2 regions of the Streptomyces pactum genome follow, and region 1 is predicted to be linked to the other one. Evidence: riboswitches for the same ligand, from Rfam matches in the RefSeq annotation. Region 1 holds a riboswitch; the other holds the start of a gene.

Evidence for each region. Region 1 has a riboswitch for thiamine pyrophosphate ahead of B1H29_RS10465 (thiamine ABC transporter substrate-binding protein). Riboswitches for the same ligand answer to the same signal wherever they lie in the genome.
Region 2: it holds a riboswitch for thiamine pyrophosphate, as region 1 does, so the genes downstream of both, thiO (glycine oxidase ThiO) here and B1H29_RS10465 (thiamine ABC transporter substrate-binding protein) in region 1, are expected to answer to the same signal.

Annotation. Positions count from the first base shown of each region.
Region 1 is NZ_CP019724.1:2,586,324-2,589,717, forward strand. Features, by position in the region: gene B1H29_RS10460 (ABC transporter permease) at 1-575, opposite strand, end outside; gene B1H29_RS10465 (thiamine ABC transporter substrate-binding protein) at 551-1,594, opposite strand; TPP riboswitch at 1,719-1,824, opposite strand; gene rlmN (23S rRNA (adenine(2503)-C(2))-methyltransferase RlmN) at 1,891-3,003, opposite strand; gene B1H29_RS10475 (phosphatidate cytidylyltransferase) at 3,178-3,394, opposite strand, start outside.
Region 2 is NZ_CP019724.1:6,258,224-6,261,617, reverse strand. Features, by position in the region: gene B1H29_RS26795 (NAD(P)/FAD-dependent oxidoreductase) at 1-878, opposite strand, end outside; gene B1H29_RS26790 (hypothetical protein) at 910-1,260, opposite strand; TPP riboswitch at 1,313-1,424, shown strand; gene thiO (glycine oxidase ThiO) at 1,422-2,618, shown strand; gene thiS (sulfur carrier protein ThiS) at 2,615-2,815, shown strand; gene B1H29_RS26775 (thiazole synthase) at 2,818-3,394, shown strand, end outside.

The DNA.
Region 1 (3,394 bases):
TGCGGCCGCGAGGCACCGAGCACCCGCGCGGCCTCCTCCTGCCCCGGGTCGAGCTGCGACCAGAGGCCGCCGACGGTGCGGACGACGACGGCGTAGTTGAAGAAGACGTGCGCGAGCAGGATCGCCCACACGGTGGTGTCCAGCCGTACGCCCCACAGCTCGTCGAGCAGCCCGCCGCGCCCGACCAGCGCCAGGAACGCCGTACCGACGACGACCGTCGGCAGCACGAACGGCACGGTCACCACGGCCCGCAGGACCTGCTTGCCGGGGAAGTCGAACCGGGCGAAGACGTAGGCGCCGGGCAGTGCGATCAGGAGGGTGAGCGCGGTGGAGGCCAGTGCCTGCCAGGTGGTGAACCACAGCACGTGCCGGACGTCGGGCTGGGCGAGTACGTCCACGATCCGGCCGAGTTGCCAGGAGCCGTCGATCTTCAGTCCGCGCGCGACGATCGCGGCGACGGGGTAGGCGAAGAACACCGCGAAGAACGCGACGGGCACGGCCATCAGGGCGAGCCGCGCCGTCGCGCTCCCGCGCGAAGTCCCGGCCTTGGCTACTTCAGTACGAGTGAGGTCCACGACTTGACCCACTGGTCGCGGTTGTCGGCGATCTTCGCCGGGTCCATGGTCTCCGGGTTCTCGGCCGGCGGCCCGAACTTCCGGAACGCCTCGGGAATCCGTGCGCCCTCCCGCACCGGGTAGACGAACATGTTCAGTGGCAGGTCCTCCTGGAACTCCTCGCCGATCAGGAAGTCGAGGAGTGCCTTGCCGCCTTCGGGGTTCTCGGCGTTGCTCAGCAGACCCGCGTACTCCACCTGACGGAAACAGGTGCCGGTGGCGACGCCCGTCGGCGCGGTGGCCGGCTGCGGGTCGGCGTAGATGACCTCGGCGGGCGGGGACGAGGCGTAGGAGACGACGAGCGGGCGGTCGCCCTTGGCCTTCTTGCCGCCGGACGAACCGGAGAACTCCTCGTTGTACGCCTGCTCCCAGCTATCGACGACCTTGACGCCGTTCGCCTCGAGCTTCTTCCAGTAGGCCTGCCAGCCGTCGTCGCCGTACTCGGCGACGGTGCCGAGCAGGAAGCCGAGGCCGGGCGAGGAGCTGGCCGCGTTCTCGGTGACGAGCAGGTCCTCGTACTCGGGCTTGACCAGGTCGTCGAAGGAGTCCGGCGGGGTCAGCCCGTGCTCGCTGAAGTAGGCCTTGTCGTAGTTGACGCAGACGTCGCCGGTGTCGACGGGCGTGACCCGGTGCTCGTCCCGGTCTGCCCGGTACTCGGGCAGGACCAGGTCGGAGCCCTTCGCCTCGTACGGCTGGAACAGCCCGTTGTCGAGCGCGCGGGACAGCAGGGTGTTGTCGACGCCGAAGAAGACGTCGCCCTGCGGGTTGTCCTTCGTGAGGACGGCCTTGTTGACGGCCTGCCCGGCGTCGCCGTCCTCCAGCACCTCGACCTGGTAGCCGGAGCTCTTCTCGAAGGCGGCGATGACGTCCTCGGACGCGGCCCACGAGTCGTGGCTGACCAGTGTCACGGTCCTGGAGTCGCCGGACTCCTCGCCGTCGCCGCCGGACGACGATCCGCAGGCGGCCAGGCCGCCGGCCATGCCGAGCCCGAGGGCCAGGGCGGTGGCCTTCCTGATGATGCTCACTGAATTCCTCCTGGGTGACCAGGAGAAGACGCGGCCCCGCCCGGGAGCCCCTGGAAGGGCCCCGGGCAGGGCGCAACAGCTCGAGTGGTGACCGATCTCCCTACCCAGAATGACCTGGGCCAGGTTCGGAGGGTCTGCGGCCGGTGCCGCACTCTCAGCGCTGTGGCGCTCCCCTGTCGGAATATGAAGATGTACTTCTGTACGTACTTCGTGTGAAGTCCGCCGCACGCCGTTGTACGACGTCGGTCAGGTTACCGCTCGCTCGCGGCGAGCTGACCACACGCCCCGTCGATCTCCTGCCCACGGGTGTCCCGAACCGTCACGGGCACACCATGCGCCGCGATCGCCTCGACGAACGCCTTCTCGTCCTCGGGCCGCGACGCGGTCCACTTCGAACCGGGCGTGGGGTTGAGCGGGATGAGGTTGACGTGCACGGGCCTGCCCTTGAGCAGCCGCCCGAGCCGGTCGCCGCGCCACGCCTGGTCGTTGATGTCCCGGATCAGCGCGTACTCGATGGACAGCCGCCGGCCGGACGTGGCCGCGTACTCGAACCCGGCGTCCAGCACCTCACGCACCTTCCAGCGCGTGTTGACCGGGACGAGGGTGTCGCGCAGCTCGTCGTCGGGCGCGTGCAGCGAAATGGCGAGGCGGCACTTGAATCCCTCGCCGGTGAAGCGGTGGATGGCCGGGACGAGACCGACCGTGGAGACGGTGATGCCGCGCTGGGAGAGCCCCAGCCCGTCCGGCTCGGGGTCGGTGAGGCGGCGGATGGAACCGACGACGCGGTTGTAGTTGGCGAGGGGCTCGCCCATGCCCATGAACACGATGTTGCTCAGCCGGGCCGGCCCTCCGGGGACCTCACCGTCCCTGAGCGCCCGCATCCCGTCGACGATCTGGTGCACGATCTCGGCCGTCGACAGGTTCCGGTCGAGGCCGGCCTGTCCCGTGGCGCAGAACGGGCAGTTCATGCCGCAGCCCGCCTGGGAGCTGATGCACATGGTCACCCGGTCCGGGTAGCGCATGAGGACGGACTCGACGAGCGTCCCGTCGAACAGCTTCCACAGCGTCTTGCGGGTGGTGCCCTGGTCGGTCGACAGATGCCGCACGACCGACATCAGCTCGGGCAGCAGCGCCTCCCGGAGGCCCTGGCGCGAGCCGGCCGGGATGTCGGTCCACTGCTCGGGGTCGTGCGCGTACCGCGCGAAGTAGTGCTGCGAGAGCTGCTTCGCACGGAACGGCTTCTCGCCGATGGCGGCGACGGCCTCCTTGCGCTCGGCGGGCGTGAGGTCGGCGAGGTGCCGCGGCGGCCGCTTCGCTCCGCGGGGTGCGGCGAAGGTGAGCTCACCGGGGGCTGGACGGGCCACGGTCGGACAACTCCTCATGACGGCGGGCCTGTGGCATACCCCCGCGTCGGCGGGGAGAACGGCAGAGCCATGCCGAAGCCAGGAGACCTCACTGGATCACCCCCGCGTCGGCGGGGATACACGGAAGGGCCCGCGGCCAGACGCCGCGGGCCCTTCCAGGCTACCTGATCGCCGTCAACCCGATCCGACGAAGATCACCAACAGCAGCCACACCACCGGAGCCGTCGGCAGCAGCGAGTCCAGGCGGTCCATGATGCCGCCGTGGCCGGGCAGCAGCGTGCCCATGTCCTTGATGCCGAGGTCCCGCTTGATCATGGACTCGCCGAGGTCGCCCAGCGTGGCGCTGACGGCGACCGCGAGGCCGAGCAGCAGGCCCTGCCACCAGGTGCCG
Region 2 (3,394 bases), 3.7 Mb from region 1:
AAGGAGGCGCAGTCACCGACCGCGTAGACGTCCGGCGCGGAGGTGCGCAGGCGGTCGTCGGCCAGGACCTCGCCGTGCGCGCCGAGACCGATCCCGGAGCCGGCGAGCCACGCGGTGGCAGGCCGGGCACCGATGCCGACGACGACCGCGCCGGCGGGCAGCCGGGAGCCGTCGTCGAGCACCACGTGGCCGGGTTCCCCGGGGCCGCCGGGCTCGACGCGTTCCACGCGCGCGTGGGTGCGCAATGCGGCGCCCGCGTCGGCGTACCAGGTGGCCATCGACGCGGCGACCTCGTCGGGCAGCGCGCCGCCGAGGGGCCGGTCGGCGGCCTCCACGACGGTCACGGCGCAGCCCGCCTCCCGCGCGGCGGTGGCGAACTCGGCGCCGATCCAGCCCGCGCCGACGACCACGATGTCGTGCTGCCGGGCGAGCACCGGGCGCAGCCGTTCGGCGTCGTCCAGGGTGCGCAGCAGGTGGACGCCGGGCACGCCCTCGGCGCCGGGGAGCCGGATCGGTTCGGCGCCGGTCGCGAGGACGAGGACGTCGTAGGGCACGGGCCCGGCGGAGGTGTCGAGGACGTGTGCGCCGGGGCGGACGCCGAGGGCCTCGCAGTCGAGCCGCAGCGTGATGCCGAGTGCCTCGAAGTCGACGTCGAAGGCGGAGCCCTCGGCCGTGCCGAGCAGGACGGCCTTGGACAGCGGGGGGCGGTCGTACGGCTGGTGCGGCTCCGCGCCGATCAGTGTCACGGTGCCGGTGAAGCCCTGCTCGCGCAGGGCGACCGCGGTCTGCACACCCGCCATGCCCGCGCCCACGACGACCACGCGGCGCTCCGCGTCCGCTCCCCGTTCCCGGGTCCGCTCCTGCGTCTGCTCGCTCACCTGATCACCTTAGACACTGACCCTCCGTCAGTCAGTGCCCGTGCGCAGTGACCTGCTCCACAACGCTCGTCCCGCTGCCCCGCCGCGACTCCCACTCCCAGGTCTCGTCCAGGCGCACCCGCCCGTCCGGCAGGTCGACGACGGTCGACACGCAGTGTCCCGACGACGTGCCGCCGTCGGTCTTGAGCTGCACGTACCGGAAGTCGAGGCGGTCACCCTCCCGGGTGCCCACCAGACGGCCGCGGACGACGTCACCGCCCGCGTACTCGGCCCATACGGCACCGTCCTGTTCGTGGTAAGTGAAGCGGGTGCGCGTGCCCACCTGGCCGGGCGCCTGGTCGGCGACGGGGGCGAGGACGAGACCGTCGAGTGAACGCGCCACGGGTGGAGGCTCCCTTACGAGTGCGATGCGCTGCGGGCTAGGCTGGCCAACGTAAAGCACTCGCGGGAGCCCGGACGCACCGGGCTGAGAGGGAGGCTGGCGGCCTCCGACCGTACGAACCTGATCCGGGTCATGCCGGCGAAGGGAGGGGCTGGACGCCCATGTCGTCTCCGCCACACACGTCGTCACGTACCCCCGACGTCCTCGTCGTCGGGGGCGGGATCATCGGCCTGGTCACAGCCTGGCGGGCCGCGCAGCGCGGGCTCGTCACGGCCCTCGTGGACCCCGAACCGGGCGGCGGGGCCGCCCAGGTGGCGGCCGGGATGCTGGCCGCCGTCACGGAACTGCACTACGGCGAGCAGACGCTGCTCGCGCTGAACCTGGCCTCGGCCCGCCGTTATCCGGAGTTCGCGGCCGAGCTGACCGACCTCACCGGCCACGATCTCGGTTACCGCAGGTGCGGCACCCTGGCCGTCGCGCTGGACGCCGACGACCGCGCCCACCTGCGGGAACTGCACGCGCTCCAGCAGCGTTCGGGTCTGGAGTCCGAGTGGCTGTCGGGGCGTGAGTGCCGACGCCTGGAGCCGATGCTCGCGCCGGGCGTGCGCGGGGGGCTCCGGGTGGACGGCGACCATCAGATCGACCCCCGGCGCCTGGCCGCCGCGCTCGTGGCCGCCTGCGAACGCGTGGGCGTGGTCTTCCACCGGGTGTGGGCCGAGCAGCTCACCGTCGGAGGCGGCAAGCGGGCCACGGGGGTCGTCACCGCCGACGGCACCGTGCTGGCGGCCGGACAGGTGGTGCTGGCCGGGGGCAGCCTGAGCGGACGGCTCGGGGGCGTCCCGGACGACGTGCTGCCGCCGGTGCGGCCCGTGAAGGGGCAGGTGCTGCGGCTGACGATGCCGCGGACGCACGGGCCGCTGCTGAGCCGGACGGTGCGGGCCGTGGTGCGCGGCAACCCCCTCTACCTGGTGCCCCGGGAGAGCGGTGAGCTGGTCGTCGGCGCCACCAGCGAGGAGCTGGGCTGGGACACGACGGTCACCGCGGGCGGCGTCTACGAGCTGCTGCGCGACGCCCACGAGCTGGTCCCCGGCATCACCGAGCTGCCCCTGACGGAGACCCGGGCGGGCCTGCGCCCCGGCTCCCCGGACAACGCCCCGCTGCTCGGCCCGGCCGGGCTGGAGGGGCTGCTGCTGGCCACCGGGCACCACCGCAACGGCGTCCTGCTCACCCCGGTCACCGGCGACGCCCTGGCGCACGCCCTGACCACCGGGGAGCTGCCGGCCGAGGCCCGCCCCTTCACCCCCCGGCGCTTCGGCGCCGCCCCCGCACTCCCGGAACTCTCGGAGCAGTCCGCATGAACATCTCCGTCAACGGCGAGCCGCGCGAGGTGGCTCCCGGCACGGCCCTGGACACCCTGGTGGGCACGCTCACCGCGGCACCGTCCGGCGTGGCCGCCGCCCTGAACGAAACCGTCGTCCCGCGCGCGCGGTGGTCCGCCACCGCCCTGGCCGACGGCGACCGCGTCGAAGTCCTCACCGCCGTCCAAGGAGGCTGACCATGGCCGACGATCCCTTCGTCCTCGGCGGTACGGCGTACGGGTCCCGTCTGATCATGGGTACCGGCGGGGCGCCCAGCCTCGACGTGCTGGAGCGCGCGCTGGTGGCCTCCGGCACGGAGCTGACGACCGTCGCGATGCGGCGCGTGAACGCCTCCGTGCACGGGTCCGTGCTGTCGGTGCTGGAGAAGCTCGGTATCCGGGTGCTGCCGAACACGGCCGGCTGCTTCACCGCCGGGGAAGCGGTCCTCACCGCCCGGCTCGCGCGTGAGGCCCTCGGCACCGACCTGGTCAAGCTGGAGGTCATCGCCGACGAGCGCACCCTGCTGCCGGACCCGATCGAGCTGCTCGACGCGGCGGAGACGCTGGTCGACGACGGGTTCACGGTGCTGCCGTACACGAACGACGACCCGGTCCTCGCCCGGAAGCTGGAGGACGTCGGGTGCGCGGCGATCATGCCGCTCGGTTCGCCGATCGGGTCGGGGCTCGGCATCCGCAACCCGCACAACTTCGAGTTGATCGTGGAGCACGCGCGCGTGCCGGTGATTCTGGACGCGGGGGCCGGTACGGCGTCGGACG